Regions from separate parts of the Pseudomonas sp. GNP014 genome, predicted to be linked through region 3. Evidence: predicted binding sites of a transcription regulator. Region 3 holds the regulator's gene; each other region holds the start of a gene.
What was found. The regulator FliA, encoded in region 3, starts transcription of late flagellar genes. The targets are predictions, from matches to a motif close to CTAAAGTTTNNNNNNNNNNNGCCGNTAA.
Positions count from the first base shown of each region.

Region 1: ACXX9E_RS15025 (methyl-accepting chemotaxis protein) is a predicted target of FliA. The motif match lies at 1,968-1,995, and genes of this name have one in related genera.
Region 2: ACXX9E_RS04605 (methyl-accepting chemotaxis protein) is a predicted target of FliA. The motif match lies at 4,808-4,835, and genes of this name have one in related genera.

Region 1 is NZ_JBTGUS010000001.1:3,334,012-3,341,489, forward strand. Features, by position in the region: gene ACXX9E_RS15020 (hypothetical protein) at 1-113, opposite strand, end outside; gene ACXX9E_RS15025 (methyl-accepting chemotaxis protein) at 373-1,938, opposite strand; partial or broken gene ACXX9E_RS15030 (CPBP family intramembrane glutamic endopeptidase) at 2,041-2,833, opposite strand; gene inhA (isonitrile hydratase) at 3,064-3,750, opposite strand; gene ACXX9E_RS15040 (GlxA family transcriptional regulator) at 3,840-4,844, shown strand; gene ACXX9E_RS15045 (hypothetical protein) at 4,955-5,344, opposite strand; gene ACXX9E_RS15050 (glycoside hydrolase family 15 protein) at 5,736-7,478, opposite strand, start outside.
Region 2 is NZ_JBTGUS010000001.1:978,929-986,406, reverse strand. Features, by position in the region: gene rep (DNA helicase Rep) at 1-161, opposite strand, end outside; gene ACXX9E_RS04620 (putative bifunctional diguanylate cyclase/phosphodiesterase) at 424-2,097, shown strand; gene ACXX9E_RS04615 (NorM family multidrug efflux MATE transporter) at 2,281-3,678, opposite strand; gene ACXX9E_RS04610 (LysR substrate-binding domain-containing protein) at 3,837-4,757, shown strand; gene ACXX9E_RS04605 (methyl-accepting chemotaxis protein) at 4,941-6,917, shown strand; gene ACXX9E_RS04600 (aldose 1-epimerase family protein) at 7,137-7,478, shown strand, end outside.
Region 3 is NZ_JBTGUS010000001.1:3,000,145-3,007,622, forward strand. Features, by position in the region: gene ACXX9E_RS13485 (DUF6124 family protein) at 1-208, opposite strand, end outside; gene flhA (flagellar biosynthesis protein FlhA) at 876-3,005, shown strand; gene flhF (flagellar biosynthesis GTPase FlhF) at 3,017-4,357, shown strand; gene fleN (flagellar synthesis regulator FleN) at 4,474-5,304, shown strand; gene fliA (RNA polymerase sigma factor FliA) at 5,301-6,041, shown strand; gene ACXX9E_RS13510 (chemotaxis response regulator CheY) at 6,209-6,580, shown strand; gene ACXX9E_RS13515 (protein phosphatase CheZ) at 6,599-7,387, shown strand; gene ACXX9E_RS13520 (chemotaxis protein CheA) at 7,424-7,478, shown strand, end outside.

The sequences.
Region 1 (7,478 bases), 330 kb from region 3:
TCGGTTTTTCGGGTGGTGGCCATCGGAGCCTCCGAAGGATGTGTATTCATGCTGACCAGCTTATGTGAATAAGTTTTGACCGGCAAACGATAGAACCTGGCATCAACGAGCACCAGTCGGCTCATTCTGGGCGAGTTGTAGGCAGTGTCTGCATTGCTTGAGTGAGATCTTCGCCGGCAGAGAAGGCCTCTTCGCGAGCAGGCTCGCTCCCACAGGAGATTGTCGTCGGACACAAAACTGTGGTCCCAAGCAGTTCCAATGTGGGAGCGAGCTTGCTCGCGAAAGCGGTCCGCCAAGCACCATCACTTTCAGACAAGCAACAAAAAACCCGGAAGCTCTCGCCCTCCGGGTTTTTTGTTATCGCCAGTTCAATCAGCGGTTAAACCGCTCCACCAACGAGTACTGCGTATTCGCCGTCTTCGTCAGCTCTTCACTCAGCAACGCCGAGTTATGTGCCTGCTCGGAAGTCTGATCCGCCAGTTCCGAAATATTGCTGATGTTGCGGCTGATCTCTTCAGCCACCGCACTTTGCTCTTCCGTCGCCGCAGCAATCTGCGTGGTCATGTCGGTGATGTTGGCCACCGCTTCACTGATCCCGACCAGTGCCTGATCCGCCTCCAGTACCCGCGCCACACCTTCTTCGGCCTGACGATGCCCGGCTTCCATGGTTTGCACGGCGCTTGAAGCGGTCTGCTGCAACTTGGCGATCAGGGCATGAATCTGCCCGGTCGATTCGCTGGTGCGTTGCGCCAGTTGACGCACTTCGTCAGCCACTACCGCGAAACCACGGCCCATCTCGCCGGCACGGGCCGCTTCGATGGCGGCGTTGAGGGCGAGCAGGTTGGTCTGGTCGGCGATGCCTTTGATCACATCAACCACGCCGCCGATTTCGTCGCTGTCCTTGGCCAGTTGGGTCACGGTCAGGCCGGTTTCGCCGACGACCACCGACAAACGCTGAATGGCTTCGCGAGTCTCGCCGGCAATGTCACGACCGCGACCGGTCAGGCGATTGGCTTCCTGAGTCGCGTCGGCGGTGCGCTGCACGTGGCTCGCCACTTCCTGAGTGGTCGCGGCCATCTGGTTGACGGCGGTGGCGACCTGTTCGGTTTCCACGCGTTGGCGTTCCAGGCCGCTGGAGCTGTTGTGCGCCAGGGCGTCGGACTGTTTGGCCTGATCGGTCAGGTGTTCGGCGGTGTCCTGCAGGCGGGTCAGGCAGGTTTTCAGGCGCGCTTCCTGGCTGAGGATCGACATTTCCAGACGCGCCTGGGCGCCACGGCTGTCGGTGTACATCTGCGCGATCAGCGGGTCGGAAGTGGTCTGCTCGGCCAGGCGCAGCAGGCGCTTGAGCCCGCGTTGCTGCCATTGCAGGCCCATCAGGCCCAGCGGCACCGACAAACCGGCCGCCAGGGCGAAGCCCCAGTGCGAGTTGAGGGTCGCGCCGATCACGAAGCTCAGTTGGCTGACCAGAATGAACGGCAACCAGTCTTGCAGCACCGGCAGCCATTTATCGCTGGAAGGGATCGCCGACTTGCCCTGGTTGATGCGTTGGTAGAGCGCTTCGGCACGGCGGATCTGTTCGGCGGTGGGTTTGATCCGCACCGACTCGTAACCGATCACCTGACTGCCATCGAACACCGGTGTCACGTAGGCGTTCACCCAGTAATGGTCACCGGATTTGCAGCGATTCTTGACAATGCCCATCCATGGCAAGCCTTGTTTCAGTGTGCCCCACATGTGCGAAAACACCGCCGCCGGGACGTCGGGGTGACGGACCAGGTTGTGCGGCGCACGGATCAGTTCTTCACGCGAAAACCCGCTGATCTCGACGAAAGCGTCGTTGCAGTAGGTGATCACGCCCTTGGCGTCGGTTGTGGAGATCAACCGCTGCTGAGCCGGGAAAGTCCGTTCGCGTTGTGTAATGGGCTGGTTGTTACGCATGGTTTTTCAATCCGCAAGGCTTTGAAAGGTTGTCGGCGATGTCAGGAAATTATTGAAGTTTTTTTTCAGTAATAAGTACGGCGTCGCAAAACGGGCCTTGCTTCAACCCGCCAGCATCGGATAGGTGAACAGCGCAAAGTGCAGCAGGTTCAGCCCGAAGTGCGTGGCGATCGCCGCACCCAGCCCGCCAAAACGGTAGGCCAGACCATAGCCGACACCGGCCAGACCCGCCAGCAACACCCAGGTCCAGCCGGCACCGGCGTGCACCAGGCCGAACAGCAGCGAGGCCAGCAACAGGGCGAGGTTGTCGCCGTAGGGCAGGTGCTGGAAGCGCCGGCTGAGCCCGCCCTTGTATATAGCCGCGAAACAGCGCTTCTTCGACCAGTGTCACCAGCAGCAGGTTGTTCAACACCCACAGCCATGCCGGGTCGGGCCACTTTGGCGCCCAAGTGATGACGCCAAGCAACAGCGCGCCGCCGAGGGCGAGGATGGCGCTCAGGGTCAGGGCGAGGAGGGTGGCGTATACGGTCAGGCGCAACGACCGCCGCGCGACAATCCACGGACAGACCAGCAGCAACCAGAAACCAATCAGCGGTTTGTCCAGATTCAGGTACATCGCGAACGGCACGGCGTTGTCGGTGAAGCGCTGCGGGTCGATGGCGCGACCATTGTAGAAACCCGGTAACCAGTGCAGGGCCAGCGACAGGGCGAGGACGATAAACAGACCATGACCGAGAAACCGCGCCACCGGTACCTGTTGCTGGCGCACGGCAAATCCGGCAAATAACAGAAGGCCGATGCTGATCAGCGCCAGCCAGCCGAGCTGTCCGTAGCTCAGCGCCCACCCGTAACCGAGGCTGAGAAGTGCCAGATAGAGCCATGGCAACGCCTTCATGGAAAGTCCCTGTGCAGAATATGTGGAAGGGCTTTCTACACGGGTGGGGGCGTGGGGACAAGTGAAGGTGAAAGGGGAAACCGGGGCAGCACAAAAACCTGTGTCCAGCCCCGTTACCTGTGGGAGCTGGCTTGCCAGCGATGAGGCCTGCACAACCGACATCCTCATCGACTGGACCACCGCTATCGCTGGCAAGCCAGCTCCCACAGGATTTTGTGGATGGCTGGGAATCAGTGCAGATTGAGTTTCGCCGCCGCGCGCTCGGTGATTTCCGTGCGCAACTTCAGCGATGGCGCGGCACGCAGGCGAGCTTCATCGACAATCGCCCCCGGCGCGGTGTCCGGGCTACCGGCATTGAACGGCGGCGCCGGCGCATATTCCAGCTGCAACTGCACCAATTGCGCCGTGTCGGCATCGAACAGTTCAGCCGCCAGCACCAGGGCGAAATCGATCCCCGCCGTGATCCCGCCCCCGGTAAACAGATTGCCGTCACGCACCACCCGATCCTTCACCGCAATCGCGCCCAGTGTCGGCAGCAGATCGTGATACGCCCAATGCGTGGTCGCACGTTTGCCTTGCAGCAGGCCCGCCGCGCCGAGCACCAGCGAACCGGTGCACACTGATGTCACGTACTTCGCCTGCGCAGCCTGACGCTTGATGAAGGCCAGCGTTACCTCATCCTCCATCAGCGCCCCGACGCCACCACCGCCTGGCACGCAGATCACATCCAGATCCGGGCAATCCTCGAACGTGGTGGTCGGTTTCAGCAGCAGACCGGTGCTGGCGGTAACGGGCATCAAATCCTTCCAGATCAGATGCACTTGCACGCCCGGCAACGAGGCGAGCACGTCGTACGGCCCGGTCAGGTCAAGTTGCTGAACTTGCGGGAACAACAGAAAACCGATCTGCAGCGTCATTGTTCTTGCTCCATGAAAAGGGGTGGACGGCTTCACTGTAGGCGCGTAGGTTCTGGCGTATACGCCAATCACCCCACGAATTACGCCAAATGCCCAAAGCCATTCACGTACTCGCGTTTGCCAACATGCAGATCCTCGACGTCACCGGGCCGTTGCAGGTGTTCGCCTCGGCCAACGACATCGCTCGCCAACGCGGTTTGCCCTTGCCCTATGCGCCGTCGGTGATTGCCAGTGAGGGCGGGGCGGTGATGTCCTCGGCGGGGCTGGCGGTGCTGGCCGAACCTTTGCCGCAGCAGGCCAGCGATACCTTGATCATCGCCGGTGGCTGGGGCATTTACCCGGCGGCTGAGGACGCGTTGTTGGTGGATTGGGTGCGCGAACACGCGGCCAAATGCCGGCGCGTGGCCTCGGTGTGCACCGGCGCGTTTCTGTTGGCGGCCAGTGGCTGGCTCGACGGGCGCCGCGTCGTGACGCACTGGACCCGTTGCGAACAATTGGCGCAGCAGCACCCGAAGCTGCAGGTCGAAGCCAATCCGATCTTCATCAACGACGGCCCGGTCTGGACCTCGGCGGGCGTCACCGCCGGCATCGATCTGGCACTGGCGATGGTGGAAGAGGACCTGGGCCGCGACGTCGCTTTGGACGTCGCCCGGCATCTGGTGGTGTTCCTCAAACGCCCGGGCGGGCAATCGCAATTCAGCGTAACCCTGTCGCTGCAAAATCAAGGCAACCGCTTTGATGAACTGCACGCGTGGATCGCCGAACACCTCACCTGCGACCTCGGCATCCCGACCCTGGCCGAACAGGCCGGGATGAGCGAGCGCAGTTTCGTCCGCCACTACCGCGCCGACACCGGCCAGACCCCGGCACGGGCGATTGAATTGATTCGTGTCGAAACCGCGCGACGCCTGCTCAGCGACACCGGCCTGCCGGTCAAACGCATCGCGGCCAACTGCGGGTTTGGCAGTGAAGAAACGTTGCGCCGCAGTTTTTTGCGGGCAATTGGCGTGACGCCTCAGGCTTATCGGGAGCGGTTTTCGGTGCATGCATCAGCAGATTCATCAATCGACACTGATGTGATCGGACGAGTCTGAAACGTGGCGAGGGCTTGCGCTGAGTCGCGACGCGCTGCGAATTTTAAAGGGCCTGCTGCGCAGTCCAGCGCGAGCAAGCTTCCTCGCCACAAGCGCTACCCACTGCGGAATCAGGCCTCGGCCTCTGCGAGCTGATTGAAATACTTCGCCCGATCCGGAGTAAACGTCACCCGCATCTTCGTTCGCGAGCAGGTCAGCGAACGCTCTTCACCCAGATCAATATCCAGATCCTCGCCACGCAATCCTTGCCACTGCGCGAGGTATTTGAGCGAGCCGAATTTTTCGTTTTTCTTCAGGCTGCGACTGACGCCGCCTTTCCAGCCGAGCACCGGCAGTTCGCCGGCAAGGCATTTTTGCGCGAGGTCGGGGAAGCGGGTGGCGCGCTGGCGGCCGATCTCCCAGCATTTGATCAGGCCTTGGTCGGCGGCTTCCCAGAGTTGGGTGCGGGTCAGGCCGCTGCGCAGGGGCGTGCCGATGGTGCGGTGGACGTGCTGGGTCATTCTGGTTCCTTGAATTCGGGTTTTATTGGACAGCTCCGCTGTGCCCGTTGCGGTGGATGGTAGGGGTGGATGTAACAGCTGGCAACAGGGTATTTCAGGGTGTAAGTGCAGGTTACGGGGGAGGGATTTACCTGGGTGTTGTTTAGACGAAGTCGGAAAAAACTACACAAACTGTGGCGAGGGGATTTATCCCCGATCGGCTGCGCAGCAGTCGCAAAGCCATGCAATGCGGTACTGCTGAAGAAACGAGCGGGCAAAGAGCCGGGCCGCCTCGCAGCCCGTCGGGGATAAATCCCCTCACCAGAGGGGATCTGATTCTGTTTATTTCTGTGTAGGGGTTAGCCCGGCGAAGCGCTGAAGTTCGGCATATTTCCTACAGAGACTGACGAAATTACGGCTGCCAAACACTCTTCTCCCCACTCAAACGCCGATCAAGAAAACTCGCCGCACTGATCAGTGCCAGATGCGTCAGCGCCTGAGGAGTGTTGCCCAGATGCCGGCCCTTGCTGTCGAACTCTTCGGCGTACAGCCCCAGCGGGTTTGCATAGCGCAGCAGTTGTTCGAACTCCAGATGTGCCTTTTCCACCTGGCCGGCGCGGGCCAGGCATTCGACGTACCAGAACGAACACGCGGCAAACGCGCCTTCGGTGCCGGTCAAACCGTCGATGTTGGCATCGTCGTTGCGATAGCGATAAACCATGCCGTCGCGCACCAAGGTCTTTTCGATTGCCTCAAGGGTCGACAGCCACCGCGGGTCCTTGGCGCTGACAAAGCGCACCAGCGGCATCAGCAGCATCGAACCGTCCAGCGCCGTTCCGCCCTTGTACTGGACGAAATGCCCGCGCTCCTCATTCCAGAAGTTGCCCCAGATATCGGCGTAGATCGCCTGCCGGGTCTGATCCCATTGCACAAACGGCGCCGGCAACGAGCGTTTCGAAGCCAGACGAATGGCCCGATCCAGCGCCACCCAACACATCAGCCGCGAATGCAGAAAGTGATGTTGTTCACCGCGCATTTCCCAAATGCCTACATCAGCGGTCTGCCATGTCTCACACACTTGATCGACCACTTCGCGCACGTGGTTCCAGCCTTCGTGGGAAATGGCGTCGCCATACTTGTTGACCAGATACACCGCGTCCATCAATTCGCCAAAGATATCCAGCTGAATCTGCTCATACGCACCATTGCCGATACGCACCGGTTGCGCGCCACCGTGGCCGGACAGGTGAGTGAGTTCGGTTTCGGGCAGTTCCTGACGACCGTCAATGGCATACAGAATGTTGAGTTTGGTTGGCTGGCCGCAGCAATCGCTGACCCGCCCACGCAGCCAGCCCATGTAGGCATTGGCTTCGTCGACAAAGCCCAGGCGCATAAAGGCATAAACGGTAAACGACGCGTCGCGTATCCACGTGTAGCGGTAATCCCAGTTGCGTTCGCCGCCGGGGGTTTCCGGCAGACCGAAGGTCGCCGCCGCCAGAATTGCGCCGTGCTGGCGCGATGTCAGCAGCTTCAGCGCGAGGGCTGAACGGTTGACCATCTCCCGCCAGCGGCCGCGATAGTTGGACTGGCCGATCCAGCCGCGCCAGAAGCTCAAGGTGCGCTCCATGCACAATTGCGCGGCACCTTGTTCAAAGCGCGGATCGTCGGCGCCACCGAGGAGGAACTCGGCGTGCTCGTTGTGCTTCAAGGTAAAGGAGGCCAGCGCCGCATCGTTCTCGATGTGCAGCGCTTGATCCGAGGTCAGCCGCATCGACGGTTGCCCCTCGGCGCTGAACACCACGGCTTGCCGGTCCATCTGTGCGCGGGTCTTGGCGCGGGCGTAGTCGTGGCGCACGGCACAACGCACATGGAAGGTCGCCTCGCCGCTGACCACCCGCACCCGGCGCATCAACAGCGGCAAGTCGTCCTGGTTGTCGGCCACCGGCAGCAGGTCGGTGACCTCAACCACCGCCCGTTCACTGAGCCAGCGGGTTTGCAGCACGTTGGTGTCCGGCAGGTAAATCTGTTCGCGTCGGGCGTCGGGCAAGTCCGGCGCCAACTGGAAAATCCCGGCGTCAGGGCTGTCGAGCAGCGAACAGAAGATCGACGGGCTGTCGAACTCCGGCCAGCAGAAAAAATCCACGCTGCCCTTGTC
Region 2 (7,478 bases), 2.0 Mb from region 3:
ATGGCGACGATGTACTGGGCGCGGATGCCGCAGTTCTGGATCAGGTGCGCGATCTTGCGCGTGATCACGCTGGTCTTGCCGGAGCCAGCGCCGGCGAGCACCAATAGAGGGCCGCCGACGTAGTTCACGGCTTCTTGCTGCCGGGGATTGAGTCGGGACATACGAAAATTCGGGAGTCGTTGACGAAATGGGCCGGCATTTTAACAGGCTCAGCGATTTGTGCTGCTCTGTCCGACTTGTGACGCACCACGCGATTCAAATTTGCCGGTTTTGTTACTTTCGCGGAGGATGCACGGTGATTTTGCGGCTAATGTTCTCATTCGTGACACAAAATAACGTTCTGATAACCGTTGTCATTTGGTCATTGAACATCGCAACGGCATAATGCCCCGCCCACATCATTGCAGAGTCTAGGGAGCTAGCTTGTCTACGCCTGTCGAACCCTTGCGTTTGCTGCTACTGGCCGAAGCGCCAGCGTGGACAGCGTTATTGCGTGAGTGTCTGGCTCCGATGGGGAGCGCGGCGGTGCTGATCAGCGCGCCGAGCTGGGAGTCGGTCAGCCGTTTGTTCGAAGACAACCGTCACGCGGTGTTGTTGACCGTACCCGCGTTGCAACCGGCCCCGGGCCGTTGCAGCCTGCCGACGGTATTGCTGCTGGAACACGAACCGGCCACTGCGCCCGTTGGCGTCAGCGACTGGCTGGTGTTCGACGCCCTCGACGCCGGCATGCTGCGGCGTTGCCTGCGTCATGTGCGCGAGCGCGGCGTGCTCGAAAACACCTTGCAACGTCTGGCCGAACAGGATCCGCTGACCGGCATCGCCAACCGTCAGGGCTTCCAGACCCTGCTCACGGCGCGCCTCGCGGAAAACGACGGGCGTGGCCTGGCCCTCGGACACCTCGACCTCGACAACTTCCGTCACGCCAACGACGCCCTTGGCCATCAGGCCGGCGACCGTTTGATCCTGCAAGTCGTCGCACGGCTGAAAAGTCAGCTCGAAGCCGGTGATCAACTGGCGCGGCTGGGCAGCGATGAATTTGCCCTGCTGATCGACACCCGCCGTGCACCGCAGCGCGCCGAGTGGATGGCCGAACGTATCACCGAAGCCTTGTCCGAACCGTATTGGGTCGATGGTGAAAGCCTGTTGATCGGTTCCAGCCTCGGCATCGCCCATGCCCGCGCACAAGGGGGCGCCGACCCGCTGATGTGGCATGCGCACATTGCCATGCAGCAGGCCAAGAGCACCCAGGGCTGCACTTTCCATATCTTCAACGAACGCATCAACCGTAACGCACGGAGCATGGCCGACCTCGAAAGCGAGCTGCGCCGGGCCTTGCGTCGCGACGAGCTGGAACTGCATTACCAGCCACGGCTGAACATGGCGGACGGGCAGATCGTCGGTCTCGAAGCGCTGGTGCGCTGGCGTCATGGCGAGCGCGGCTTGCTGCCGCCGAGCGAATTCGTGCCGCTGGCCGAGCAGAGCGGCTTGATCGTGCCGCTGGGGTACTGGGTGATTTCCCGGGCCCTGCGCGACATGCAGGCGTTGCGTGAACGTGGGCTGCCGGCGCTGCACATGGCGATCAACCTGTCGTTCCGCCAGTTTCAGGACAGCCAGTTGCTGCCGACCCTCAGCCGTTTGATCGCCGAGCGTGGTGTTGAAGCGCAATGGCTGGAATTCGAACTGACCGAAACCGCCGTCATGCGCCGCAGCGATCTGGTCAAACAGACCATGGACGCCCTCGGCCGCCTCGGCGTGCGTTTTTCGCTGGATGACTTTGGCACCGGGTTCTCATCGTTCGTGCACCTCAACAGCCTGCCGATCACTTTGTTGAAAATCGACAAGAGCTTCGTCGGCGGCATGGAGCAGCGTGAAGAGAACCGCAAACTGGTGCACGCGATGATCAATCTCGCGCACAACCTGCATCTGGAAGTGGTGGCGGAAGGGGTCGAGACGCCGGAGCAACTGGATCTGTTGCGCGGGTTTGGTTGCGATCAGGTGCAGGGTTATCTGATCAGCCGGCCGTTGCCGCTGGCGGAACTGGTTGAGTACCTGACCTTCGGCGCCAGCCAACAGCCCGCACTGGAAATCGTCAGCTAAATCCATAACTCAATTTGGAACAACATTGTGGCGAGGGGATTTATCCCTCGTTCGACTGCGAAGCAGTCGCAAGACCATAGCACTGGACACATCTGATAAACCCCAGCTACCGGTTTTGGGGCGGCCTCGCCACCCATCGGGGATAAATCCCCTCGCCACAAAGGCTCACTCCTACAAGGGATCTCAGTCAGTCTGGGCGACTGTGTATTGATTGGATGACGCAGGCTCCCGCCGAATCATCCGCTTCATCTTCCACTCAAACGCCAGGGTCAGGCTGATCGCCGCACACGCCAGGCCCAGCGCCAGCCCCCACCAGACGCCCGTCGGCCCCCAGTTGAGGTGGAACGCCATCCACCACGCCGCCGGCGCGCCGATCAACCAATAGCAACCGAGCCCGACCAGAAACGTGGTCTTGGCATCCTTGAGCCCACGGATGCAGCCCATGGCGATCGTCTGGGTGCCGTCGAACAGCTCGAACCACGCAGCCACTGCCAGCAGGCTCACGGCCAGGCGAATGACCTCGGCAAACGCCGGATCATTGTGATCGAGGAACAACCCGACCAACTGATTCGGCAACAACCAGAACACCATGGCAAAACCCAGCATCACCACCGCGCCGAAGGCGATGCCGACCCGTCCGGACATCCGCGCATCGTTCAACTGCCCGGCGCCGTAATGCTGGCCGACGCGCATGGTGATGGCGTACGACATGCCCGCCGGCACCATGAACGCCACCGAGACGATTTGCAGGGCGATCTGGTGCGCGCCCATCTGCGTGCTGCCCATGGTGCCCATGCACAAAGCCGCAAAGGCAAACAAACCCACTTCCACCGCATAGGTGCCGCCAATGGGCAGGCCCAGGCGCCAGAGCTCCTTGAGGTATTGCCGGTTCGGCCGCGACAGCCCGGCGCGCAGCGGGTAAGCGTCGTAAGCCGGATGCCGGCGGATATGCCAGGCCAGCGCCAGTGCCATGCAGCTGGCTACAATTGCCGTGACCAGGCCGATGCCCGTCAAACCCAGTTTCGGCAGGCCGAACATGCCGGTGATCAGTGCGTAATTGAGCAGGAAGTTGGCCACGGTGCCGCCCAGGCTGATGACCATCACCGGGGTCGCCCGGCCAATCGCGCTGGTAAAGCCGCGCAGTGCCATGAAACTCAAATAGCCGGGCAGGGCGAAGGGCAGGGCAATCAGAAATTGCCCGGCGGCAATGACGTTGGTTTCGGTCTGGCCGAACAGCAGCAACAGCGGTTTGAGATTCCACAGCAGCAACCCGGCGCCCAGCGCCATCAGCCACGCCAGCCATAATCCGGCCTGAGTCAGGCGTGCCGCGCCGATGATGTCGCCGGCACCCTGGCGGATCGCGACCAGCGTGCCGACCGCTGCAATTACACCAATGCAGAAGATCGACACGAACGAATAACTCGCCGCCCCCAGACCGCCACCGGCCAGTGCCTCGGGGCTGATGCGCGCCATCATCAGGGTGTCGGTCAGCACCATCAACATGTGCGCCAACTGAGAAGCGATCAGCGGCCCCGACAGCCGCAGGATGGCCCAGAGTTCGGTACGCACAGGTTGCTGCATGATCTTCACCACTCATTAAAAGAGGGAACAGGGAGCCGTCGATTCTCGGCGCTCAAACGGTTTCGCACAAAGGGATAAAAAGGATGGGTGGCATGAGTCAAACTCATCCAGGGCAGATTCTGCTAAGTTGGCCGCATCCCGCTATAGGAGCTTTCCGAATGTCTCGTCGTCTTCCTCCCTTGTATGCCTTGCGCGCATTCGAAGCGGCGGCGCGGCACAGCTCGTTCACCCGCGCCGCCGAGGAGCTGTCGATTACCCAAAGCGCGGTCAGCCGGCACATTCGCACCCTCGAAGAGCATTTCGCCTGCAAGTTGTTTCATCGCAGTGGGCGCAACCTGCAACTCACCGAGTCGGCACGGATGCTGTTGCCGGGGATTCGCGAAGGTTTCGCCGCCCTCGAGCGAGCCTGCAATACCTTGCGCGCCGAAGACGACATCCTGCGGATGAAAGCGCCATCGACCCTGACCATGCGCTGGCTGCTGGCGCGGCTCAGTCGATTCCGGCACTTGCAGCCGGGCAACGAGGTGCAACTGACCAGCGCATGGATGGACGTGGATTCGGTGGACTTCAACAACGAGCCTTTCGACTGCGCGGTGCTGCTCAGTGACGGGCACTTCCCGCCTGACTGGGAGGCCAGCCTGTTGTTTCCCGAAGAGCTGATTCCGGTCGGCGCGCCGAACCTGCTCAACGACCAGCCCTGGGACGTTGCGCGACTGGCCTGCACCGAGCTGTTGCACCCGACCCCGGATCGGCGCGACTGGCGCAGCTGGCTGGAGCACATGGGGCTGTCCGATCAGGTCTCGCTCAAGGGCGGTCAGGTGTTCGATACCCTGGAACTGGGGATGATCGCGGCGGCGCGTGGTTACGGGGTGTCGATGGGCGACTTGCTGATGGTCGCCGAAGATGTCGCTCAGGGGCGCCTGAGTCTGCCGTGGCCGACGGCCGTCGCCAGCGGGCTGAATTATTACCTGGTGTGGCCGAAAACCCGTCCGGGAGGTGAACGTTTGCGCCGTCTCAGCGATTTCCTCCAAGGCGAAGTGCGAGCCATGGAGTTGCCGGCGGTTGCACGCTTGAGCTGAAACGTTAGAGCCGCCACAATGCCGGCCTTGTGCCATAACCTTGTTTTCCGCTCAAGTATTCGGATCCACCGCCGAATACGTGCTTGTGGCACCGTCGTGCCGGTGTCCACGATTCACCCCACAACCAGAAAAATTTCCGAGTCGAGATCAAGGAGGATCACGTGGCTCGGCCAGGAGCTGCCCATGTCTCAACCTCGCGCCCGGATCGCCTCGCAGCTGGGCCTCGCGCTCGCCGTGATACTGGCGATTGTCATCAGCGGCAGTACGGTGTTCGCCCTGCGTTCGCTGGATACCGCCAACCTCGCCACCCGTGAAGAGCATCTCGCCAGCGAGGCGCGACTGCTGGCCGACCAGTTGAGCACTTTTCACGGCACGCTGCGTGAAAGCACCCAACGCCTGAGCGGGTTGTTCGAGAAGCGCTTCAGCAGCGGTCTGAGCATTCATCCGGATGAGCCGGTGACCGTGGCCGGTACCCAGACCCCGGGCCTGCACCTGGGCGACGAAGTGTTGAACAACAACTTCAAGCAAGTCGACGAGTTCAAGCAGATGACAGCGGGCGTCGCCACGCTGTTCGTGCGCAGCGGCGAAGACTTCGTGCGGGTCAGCACTTCGCTGACCAAACAGGATGGCACGCGCGCCATTGGCACCTTGCTCGATCATGCGCACCCGGCTTATGCGAAGTTGATGGCGGGGCAAGGTTACGTCGGCCGTGCCTTGTTGTTCGATCGCTCCTACATGACCCAGTACACCCCGGTGCGCGATGGCAGCGGCAAGGTGATTGCGGTGTTGTTCGTCGGCTTCGATTACACCGATGCGCAGAACATCCAGTTCGACAACCTGAAGCGCTTCCGCATCGGCCAGAGCGGTTCGCTGGCGTTGCTGGATGAGCAAAACAAATGGCTGGTCGCGCCGGCGGGGGTGCAGGCGCTGGATCAAGCGGTTCCGGTGATCAAAGGTCTGGCTGCGAAACCGGGCAAGGGTGAGTTCTGGAGCGATACCTCCGAAGACTTCTACAGCATCGCCGTGCCATTCGATGGCGGGCCATGGTCGGTCGTGGCGAGCATGCCGAAAGCCGAGATTCGCGCGGTGACCTGGAGTGTCGGTACGCAACTGGCCATTGGCAGTCTGTTGGCGATGCTGCTGGCCGTGGGTTCGGTGGTCTGGCTGCTGCGCAGCAAATTGGCGCCGCTGAGTGATCTGGTGCGACAGGCCGAAGCCTTGGGCGCCGGTGATCTGAGCGTGCGCCTGAACGTGTCGAGCAACGACGAAATCGGTCAGTTGTCCCGTGCGTTCAACCAGATGAGCCAGGCACTGTCGACCATGGTCGAGCACATCCGCCGCGCCTCGGAGGAGGTCAACAGCCGGGCACAGGCGCTGTCCGGTTTGTCCGGTGGCGCGTACGAAGGCATGGAGCAGCAGTCCGGGGAAATCACCAGCATGGCCGGCGCCGTCGAAGAGTTCAGCGCCACCTCGCTGAACATCGCCGACAACATGGGCAACACCCAGCGTCTGGCCCAGGAAAACGCTCAGCAAACGCAGATCGGTCGTAGCTCAATGGAAGAGGCTTCTTCCTCGCTGGAGCAAATTGCTGGCGCACTGAACACCACTGCTACCGTGATCAACACCCTCGGCCAGCGCTCCCAGGAAATCGGCGGCATTGTCAGCGTGATCACTTCGATTGCCGAGCAGACCAATCTGCTGGCGCTGAACGCTGCGATTGAAGCGGCGCGTGCCGGTGAACAGGGCCGCGGTTTTGCCGTGGTGGCGGATGAGGTGCGCAGCCTGGCCTCGCGCACCCGTCAGGCGACCGATGAAATTTCCAGCATGATTTACAGCATCCAGCAGGAAACTGGCAACGCAATCAGCACCATGGAACAGGGCAATGTGCTGATGCAGGAAGGTTTGTCGCGTAACGCGAATGTTGCTTCGGCGCTGGCGCGGATCGACGAGCAAAGCCGTTCGGCGGGGCAGCAGTTTGCGGCGATTACCACGGCCACTCAGGAGCAGAGCAGCACTGCGACTCTGTTGAGCAGCAATTTGCAGAGCATCGCACTGGCCAACAGTGAGCAGCGTGAGGTTGTGTCGAACCTGGCTGTTACCGCCAAGGAGCTTGAGAAGCTGGCGGCGGATTTGCGTTCCGAGGTTGATCGCTTTCGTTGATGCGCGGCTGAAATAGCTTTCGCGAGCAAGCTCGCTCCCACATTTTCCGGGGTAGCTCACAAATTGTGTGAACACCCGAAAACCTTGTGGGAGCGAGCTTGCTCGCGAAGGCATCCCTGCCAATTCTTGATAAATCACACGATCGCAAGCTCCGTTACGCTTGCTGAAACGTTTCCGCAGCGCTATAAAAATGGCACAACTCCAATAAAGGCTGCTGCCATGACCCCGCTCAAACTCGCCGTCGCCCTCGGCGCATTCTCTGCTGCTTCCCACGCCATGGCTTGGGATTACGTCCTTCTCGATACCAACAAGCCTGCGCAAAACTGGAGTATTACCAGTGAGCAGCTCGGGGTGAAAACCGACAAACCCTTTTCCGTGAGCCTGCGTACCTTGCACGGTGGGCGGCAGGAAGGGGTCAGCATCGTGGATATTGATAACGGCACGATGAAACTTTCGGTGGTGCCGACCCGAGGCATGAATGTCTTGCAGGCCTCGGTCGGCAACGTGCGCATGGGATGGGACTCGCCGGTCAAGGAAGTGGTCAACCCGGCCTTCATCGAG
Region 3 (7,478 bases):
CGCTGGCATCGACCAGCAGTTCCTCGTTTTTGAAGTCGGCGGTGACGGCGTACATCCCGCGGCTTCTGCGTGGCAGTGGGGTGGAGCCAGGTGGGCATAGGTAGTGATCGAGGGCGCGGTCGGCGGCTTCGTGGAGTTTTTTTGAGTCGAGGGATTCGTAGGGGGAGGTGGCGTCGGTTTCGGGCGGGTTGGGTGTTGGTTTGATCATGGTGAAGCTCCTTTGAGGTGGAGCCGCCAAATCCTGTCGCTAAACAGGAGGGGTGGCGGCTGTACGCAGGTTAGCGAACCGGTCAAAGGCAACCGGTAGACCCGAAGGTCTCCCGCATACAGCCACCATGACGAAATCGCGAAAATACAGATCCGCAACGAAGCCTGGAACGCTGATGCACCTTTGACTTGAGTTCGAGTCGCTAAACCCGATCGCTGATTCGTCAGCGACCGGACCACAATAGAACCCGACCCCAAAGCGCACAAGCCGGCGGATTCTGGCGTAGCTGTAGGCAATGGCGCAAGGATGTGTAGCCTGTAAGACGTGTCTGAAGGTGTCTTTTAAACATCTTCGTTTAATGAAGAAATTTGCGCCGAACATAAGGGCCCCTTCGCGAGCAAGCTCGCTCCCACAGTTTGGAAGGCATTTCAATCTGACATCTGGAATGCGGTCCCCTGTAGGCCTTCGCCTGCTCGCGATAGCGGTCTGTCTGGTTTGAATGTATTGACTGGAAAATCCTCATCGCGAGCAGGCGAAGGCCTACATGGGTCGCGTTCACCTTCCTCTCTGTTTCAATCCTTGGCAAAAGTTGGAAAGCTTCTTGCAGTACCCGCCGTGAGCCCGCTCTGGGCGTCAAAAGTTTGCTTTAAAGGAACGGGGAAAACCGGTGGATCGCTCTCAGTTATTCAACACTGCTCGCTCGAATGTTGCCGACCTCAGTCGAGGCAATCTGGGCGTGCCATTGTTGCTGCTGGTCATGCTGGCGATGATGATGTTGCCGGTGCCGCCGTTCCTGCTCGACGTGTTCTTCACCTTCAACATTGCCCTGTCGATCGTCGTCCTGCTGGTCTGCGTCTATGCATTGCGGCCGCTGGATTTCGCGGTGTTCCCGACCATTCTGCTGGTGGCGACGCTGCTGCGGCTGGCGCTGAACGTGGCGTCGACGCGGGTGGTGATGCTCCACGGTCAGGACGGCCACGCCGCCGCCGGCAAGGTGATCCAGGCCTTCGGTGAGGTGGTGATCGGCGGTAACTACGTGGTCGGTATCGTGGTGTTCGCGATCCTCATGATCATCAACTTCGTCGTGGTGACGAAGGGTGCCGGGCGGATTTCCGAGGTGAGCGCACGCTTCACCCTCGACGCAATGCCCGGCAAACAAATGGCGATCGACGCCGACCTCAACGCCGGCCTGATCGACCAGAACCAGGCCAAGGCCCGGCGATCCGAAGTTGCTCAGGAAGCCGAGTTCTACGGTTCGATGGACGGTGCCAGCAAGTTCGTCCGGGGTGACGCCATCGCCGGCCTGCTGATTCTGTTCATCAACCTGATCGGCGGCATGGCCGTTGGTATCTTCCAGCACAACATGAGTTTTGCCGACGCCGGCAAGGTTTACGCCTTGCTGACCATCGGTGACGGTTTGGTGGCGCAATTGCCATCACTGTTGTTATCGACAGCGGCGGCGATCATGGTGACCCGTGCTTCCGGTTCGGAAGACATGGGCAAGCAGATCAATCGTCAGATGTTCGCCTCGCCCAAAGCGCTGGCGGTGGCGGCGGGCCTGATGGCGGTCATGGGCCTGGTGCCGGGCATGCCGCATTTCTCGTTCCTGAGCATGGCCGCGCTGGCTGCCGGTGGCGCGTACCTGTTCTGGAAGAAGCAGAACGTCGCCAAGGTGCAGGCTCTGCAAGAGGTCAAGCGCCAGCAGGAGCTGCTGCCGTCGCCGGCCCGCGCCATGGAAACCAAAGAGCTGGGCTGGGACGACGTGACACCAATCGACATGATCGGCCTGGAAGTCGGCTATCGCCTGATTCCGCTGGTCGACCGCAATCAGGGTGGGCAATTGCTGGCGCGAATCAAGGGCGTGCGCAAGAAGCTCTCGCAGGATCTGGGCTTCCTGATGCCGACCGTGCATATTCGCGACAACCTCGACCTGGCCCCGAGCGCTTATCGCCTGACCCTGATGGGTGTGATCCTCGCCGAAGCCGAGATCTATCCCGATCGCGAACTGGCGATCAACCCGGGGCAGGTCTACGGCACGCTCAACGGGATCAACGCCAAAGATCCGGCTTTTGGCCTGGAGGCGGTGTGGATCGAGATCAGCCAGCGTGCGCAGGCACAATCGCTCGGTTACACCGTGGTCGATGCCAGTACCGTGGTCGCGACTCACTTGAACCAGATTCTGTACAAGCACTCCAGTGAGCTGATTGGCCACGAAGAAGTGCAGCAACTCATGCAATTGCTGGCCAAAAGCTCGCCGAAACTGGCTGAGGAGCTGGTGCCGGGTGTGGTGTCGCTGTCGCAACTGCTCAAGGTGCTGCAGGCGCTGTTGGCCGAACACGTGCCGGTGCGCGATATCCGCAGCATCGCCGAAGCCATCGCCAACAACGCTGCCAAGAGTCAAGATACCGCCGCATTGGTGGCTGCGGTCCGGGTTGGCGTTTCTCGCGCCATCGTCCAAAGCATTGTAGGCACTGAGTCCGAGCTGCCTGTGATCACCCTGGAGCCAAGGTTGGAACAAATATTGCTCAATAGTCTGCAGAAGGCAGGACAAGGCTCGGAAGAGGGCGTTCTGCTGGAGCCGAGCATGGCCGAGAAGCTGCAGCGTTCGTTGATCGAAGCGGCGCAGCGTCAGGAAATGCAAGGTCAGCCGGTGATCCTCTTGGTAGCCGGCCCGATACGCGCGATGCTCTCGCGCTTTGGTCGCCTGGCAGTCCCTGGATTGCATGTGCTGGCCTACCAGGAAATTCCGGACAACAAGCAAGTGACCATCGTTGCGACAGTAGGGCCCAACGGCTGAGGTAGTGGTTTATGCAAGTTAAGCGTTTTTTCGCCGCCGATATGCGTCAGGCCATGAAGCTGGTTCGTGATGAGCTGGGCGCTGATGCCGCCATCATTGGCAACCGCCGCATTGCCGGCGGCGTCGAGCTGACGGCGGCGCTGGATTACAAATTGTCGGCGCTGGCGCCTCGGGTTCCGAACATGGAACTCGAAGACGAGCTGCGCAAGACCCAATCGCGCATCGTCACCGCCCAGGCCGAACTGAGCCTGCGTGGCGAAGCCGACGGCAATACCAATCGCCAGTTGTTCGCCGGGCTGCCGTTGACGGCCGGCCTGCCGCTGACTGCTGCCGAACCGTTGAGCGAGCCGGCCTACACCGCTCCGGCGCGTCCGGCCCCGGCACCTGCGCAGTCCTCCGGCGGTGTCGACCCGCGTGCGCTGGACTCGATGCGCTTCGAATTGAACAGCCTGCGCGAACTGATGGAAGTGCAGCTTGGCACCCTGGCCTGGAATCAGCTGCAAGGCAGCCGCCCGGCGCAGGCCAATCTGTATCGCCGTCTGCAGCGCATCGGCCTGTCCGGCCCGCTGTCGCGCGATCTGCTGTCGATGATCACCGATATCGAAGAGCCGCGTCAGGCCTGGCGCATGTTGCTCGCGCATCTGGCGCGGATGATTGCCGTGCCGGAAGTCGAGCCGCTGGAAGAGGGCGGGGTGATTGCGATGGTCGGCCCGGCCGGCATGGGCAAGACCACCACGCTGGCCAAACTGGCCGCGCGTTATGTGCTCAAATACGGCGCGCACAACGTGGCGCTGGTGAGCATGGACAGCTTCCGCATCGGTGCACAGGAACAGCTCAAGACCCTCGGGCGGATTCTCAATGTGCCGGTGACGCACGTTGATCCGGGCCAGTCGCTGGTGCAGGCGCTGGATCCGTTGCTGCGCAAACGCGTGGTGCTGATTGATACTGCCGGCCTGCAAGCCAGCGATCCGGCCCTGCGCATGCAGCTGGAAAGTCTGGCCGGGCGCGGTATCCGTTCAAAAAATTATCTGGTGCTGGCAACCACCAGCCAGAAACAGGTTCTAACCGCCGCTTATCACAGTTACAAGCGTTGCGGGCTTGCCGGGTGCATCCTGACTAAACTGGATGAAACGGCCAGCCTTGGCGAAGTGTTGAGCCTGGCGATCAGTCATGAATTGCCGGTCGCGTACCTGACCGATGGCCCACGGATTCCGGATGATCTGCATCTGCCGCGCCGTCATCAACTGGTCAGCCGCGCCGTCAGCGTGCAAATGCAGGAAGAACCCAGCGAAGAAGCCATGGCTGACATGTTCGCTGATATCTATCACAGCCCGACCAAGCAGGTAGGCTGAGGTATTCATGAACAGTTTTTGTACCTACATCGATGGCCTGCCATGCATTGTTCCGGTTGTGAACGCGCAGCCAGTAATGTGGCCTCCGTCTATGCAAGACAAGGTAAAGAAATAACATGGGCAGCATGCATCCCGTACAGGTGATCGCGGTGACCGGCGGCAAAGGTGGCGTCGGCAAGACTAACGTGTCAGTGAACTTGTCTCTGGCGCTGGCAGAGCTTGGCCGTCGGGTCATGCTGCTGGACGCCGACCTGGGGCTGGCGAACGTCGACGTTCTGCTGGGACTGACCCCCAAACGTACTTTGGCCGACGTGATCGAAGGCCGCTGCGAGCTGCGCGACGTCCTGTTGCAGGGCCCCGGCGGGATCCGCATCGTGCCGGCCGCTTCCGGCACCCAGAGCATGGTGCACCTGAGCCCGGCGCAGCACGCCGGCCTGATTCAGGCGTTCAGCGACATCGGCGACAATCTCGACGTGCTGGTGATCGACACCGCTGCGGGTATTGGTGACTCGGTAGTCAGTTTTGTACGCGCCGCGCAGGAAGTGTTGCTGGTGGTCTGCGACGAGCCGACGTCCATTACCGACGCCTACGCGCTTATCAAACTGCTCAACCGCGATTACGGCATGAACCGCTTCCGCGTGCTGGCCAACATGGCCCAGAGCCCGCAGGAAGGGCGCAACCTGTTCGCCAAGTTGACCAAGGTCACGGATCGCTTCCTTGACGTGGCCCTACAATACGTCGGCGCCGTGCCTTACGACGAAAGCGTGCGTAAGGCGGTGCAGAAGCAGCGTGCGGTCTATGAAGCCTTTCCGCGTTCCAAGTGCGCCCTGGCGTTCAAGGCCATCGCCCAGAAGGTCGACACCTGGCCGCTGCCGGCGAACCCGCGCGGCCACCTGGAATTTTTCGTCGAGCGCCTCGTGCAGCAAACGGCAGGACCAGTGCTATGACCGCCAGCGGTATGAATTACTACAAGAAGTCGGCACGCGACGCGCAATACGAGTTGATCGAGCGTTACGCGCCACTGGTCAAACGCATTGCCTACCACTTGCTGGCACGCTTGCCGGCCAGTGTGCAGGTCGAAGACCTGATTCAGGCCGGCATGATCGGTCTGCTCGAAGTCTCGACCAAATACGACGCCAGCAAAGGCGCCAGTTTCGAAACGTACGCGGGCATTCGAATCCGCGGCGCGATGCTCGATGAAGTCCGTAAAGGGGACTGGGCGCCACGCTCGGTTCACCGCAACACCCGTATGGTCAGCGACGCAATTCGGGCAATTGAAGCTAAAACCGGCCGTGATGCTAAAGATCACGAGGTTGCGGCCGAACTCCAATTGAGTCTCGACGATTACTACGGGATTTTGAATGACACCCTGGGCAGCCGCCTGTTCAGTTTCGACGACCTGTTGCAGGACGGCGAACACGAAGGGCTGCACGAGGATGGCGCCAGTGCTCATCTTGAGCCGTCACGCGATCTGGAAGATGAACGTTTCCAGGCCGCACTGGCGGACGCGATTGCCAATTTGCCGGAGCGTGAGCGACTGGTGTTGGCGCTGTACTACGACGAAGAGCTGAACCTCAAGGAAATCGGTGAAGTCCTTGGCGTCAGTGAGTCGCGGGTCAGCCAGTTACACAGCCAGTGCGCGGCCCGCTTGCGGGGGCGTTTGGGGGAGTGGCGAGCGCGCTGAAGGCAGTGTGGGGACACTGCGAACGAGGCTGGTGCGGTGATGAACGGCACCGGTCTTGCTCTGTTGTGCTCCAGACAGTCTTCGAGTGCTACGCCGGATTGATTGAAATGGCGCGTCCAGGTGCTGGGCGCGTTTAAGACTGCTTGGAGGTCGAATTGGACAAGAACATGAAAATCCTCATCGTTGATGACTTCTCAACGATGCGGCGGATCATCAAGAACCTGCTGCGTGATCTGGGGTTCACCAACACCGTCGAGGCCGACGATGGCACCACTGCCATTCCGGTGCTCAACAGCGGAAGCATCGACTTTCTGGTAACGGACTGGAACATGCCGGGCATGACCGGTATCGACCTGCTGCGCCACGTGCGTGCCGATGAAAAACTCAAGCACCTGCCGGTGCTGATGGTGACGGCAGAAGCCAAGCGTGAGCAGATCATCGAAGCGGCCCAGGCCGGTGTGAACGGCTACGTGGTCAAACCTTTCACGGCTCAGGCGCTGAAAGAAAAAATCGAGAAGATTTTCGAACGCATCGGCTGATGAACGCGCGGGGGAGCTATGGAGCATAACGAATCTTCACAGGGCGATTTCGAGTCGACCCTGAAAAAACACGCGGTCGAACTGGTCGAGAGCCTTGAAAAAGGCAGGTTCGGCGACGCTGTGCAACTGATCCATGAGCTCAATCAGACCCGTGACCGCGGCCTGTATCAGGAAGTGGGCAAGCTCACGCGCGAACTGCACAGTGCGATCGTCAACTTCCAGATTGATCCGCACATGCCGCAGGCCGAGGAAGTGTCGCAAATCACCGACGCCACCGAACGCCTGGGCTATGTGGTCAAGCTGACTGAAGCCGCGGCCAACCGCACCATGGATCTGGTGGAAAGCGCCACCCCGGTGGTCAATGGCCTGGCTGACGAAGCCCAGGCCCTGAGCACCGATTGGGGTCGCTTCATGCGTCGCGAGGTCGGGGCTGAAGAGTTCCGCGAACTGGCGCGTCGGGTCGACGGTTTTCTGTCGCGCAGCAGCACGGACAACCGTGCGGTGTCGAGCAACCTCAACGACATCCTGCTGGCCCAGGATTACCAGGACCTGACCGGTCAGGTGATCAAGCGCGTGACCCAACTGGTCACCGAAGTCGAAAGCAATTTGCTCAAACTCGTGCTCATGGCCAGTCAGGTGGACCGCTTTGCGGGCATCGAACATGACCGCGCCGCGATGCTTGCAGAAAAAGATCCACAAAAACATCTCTCGCAGGGTGAAGGTCCGCAGATTCATGCCGATAAACGAGAAGACGTTGTGTCCGGTCAGGACGATGTGGACGATTTGCTATCCAGCCTTGGATTTTGAGTTTTAGGTTTTTAGACCTGTAGGAGCACCCCATTAATGAGCTTCGGCGCCGATGAAGAGATCCTTCAGGATTTCCTGGTTGAGGCCGGCG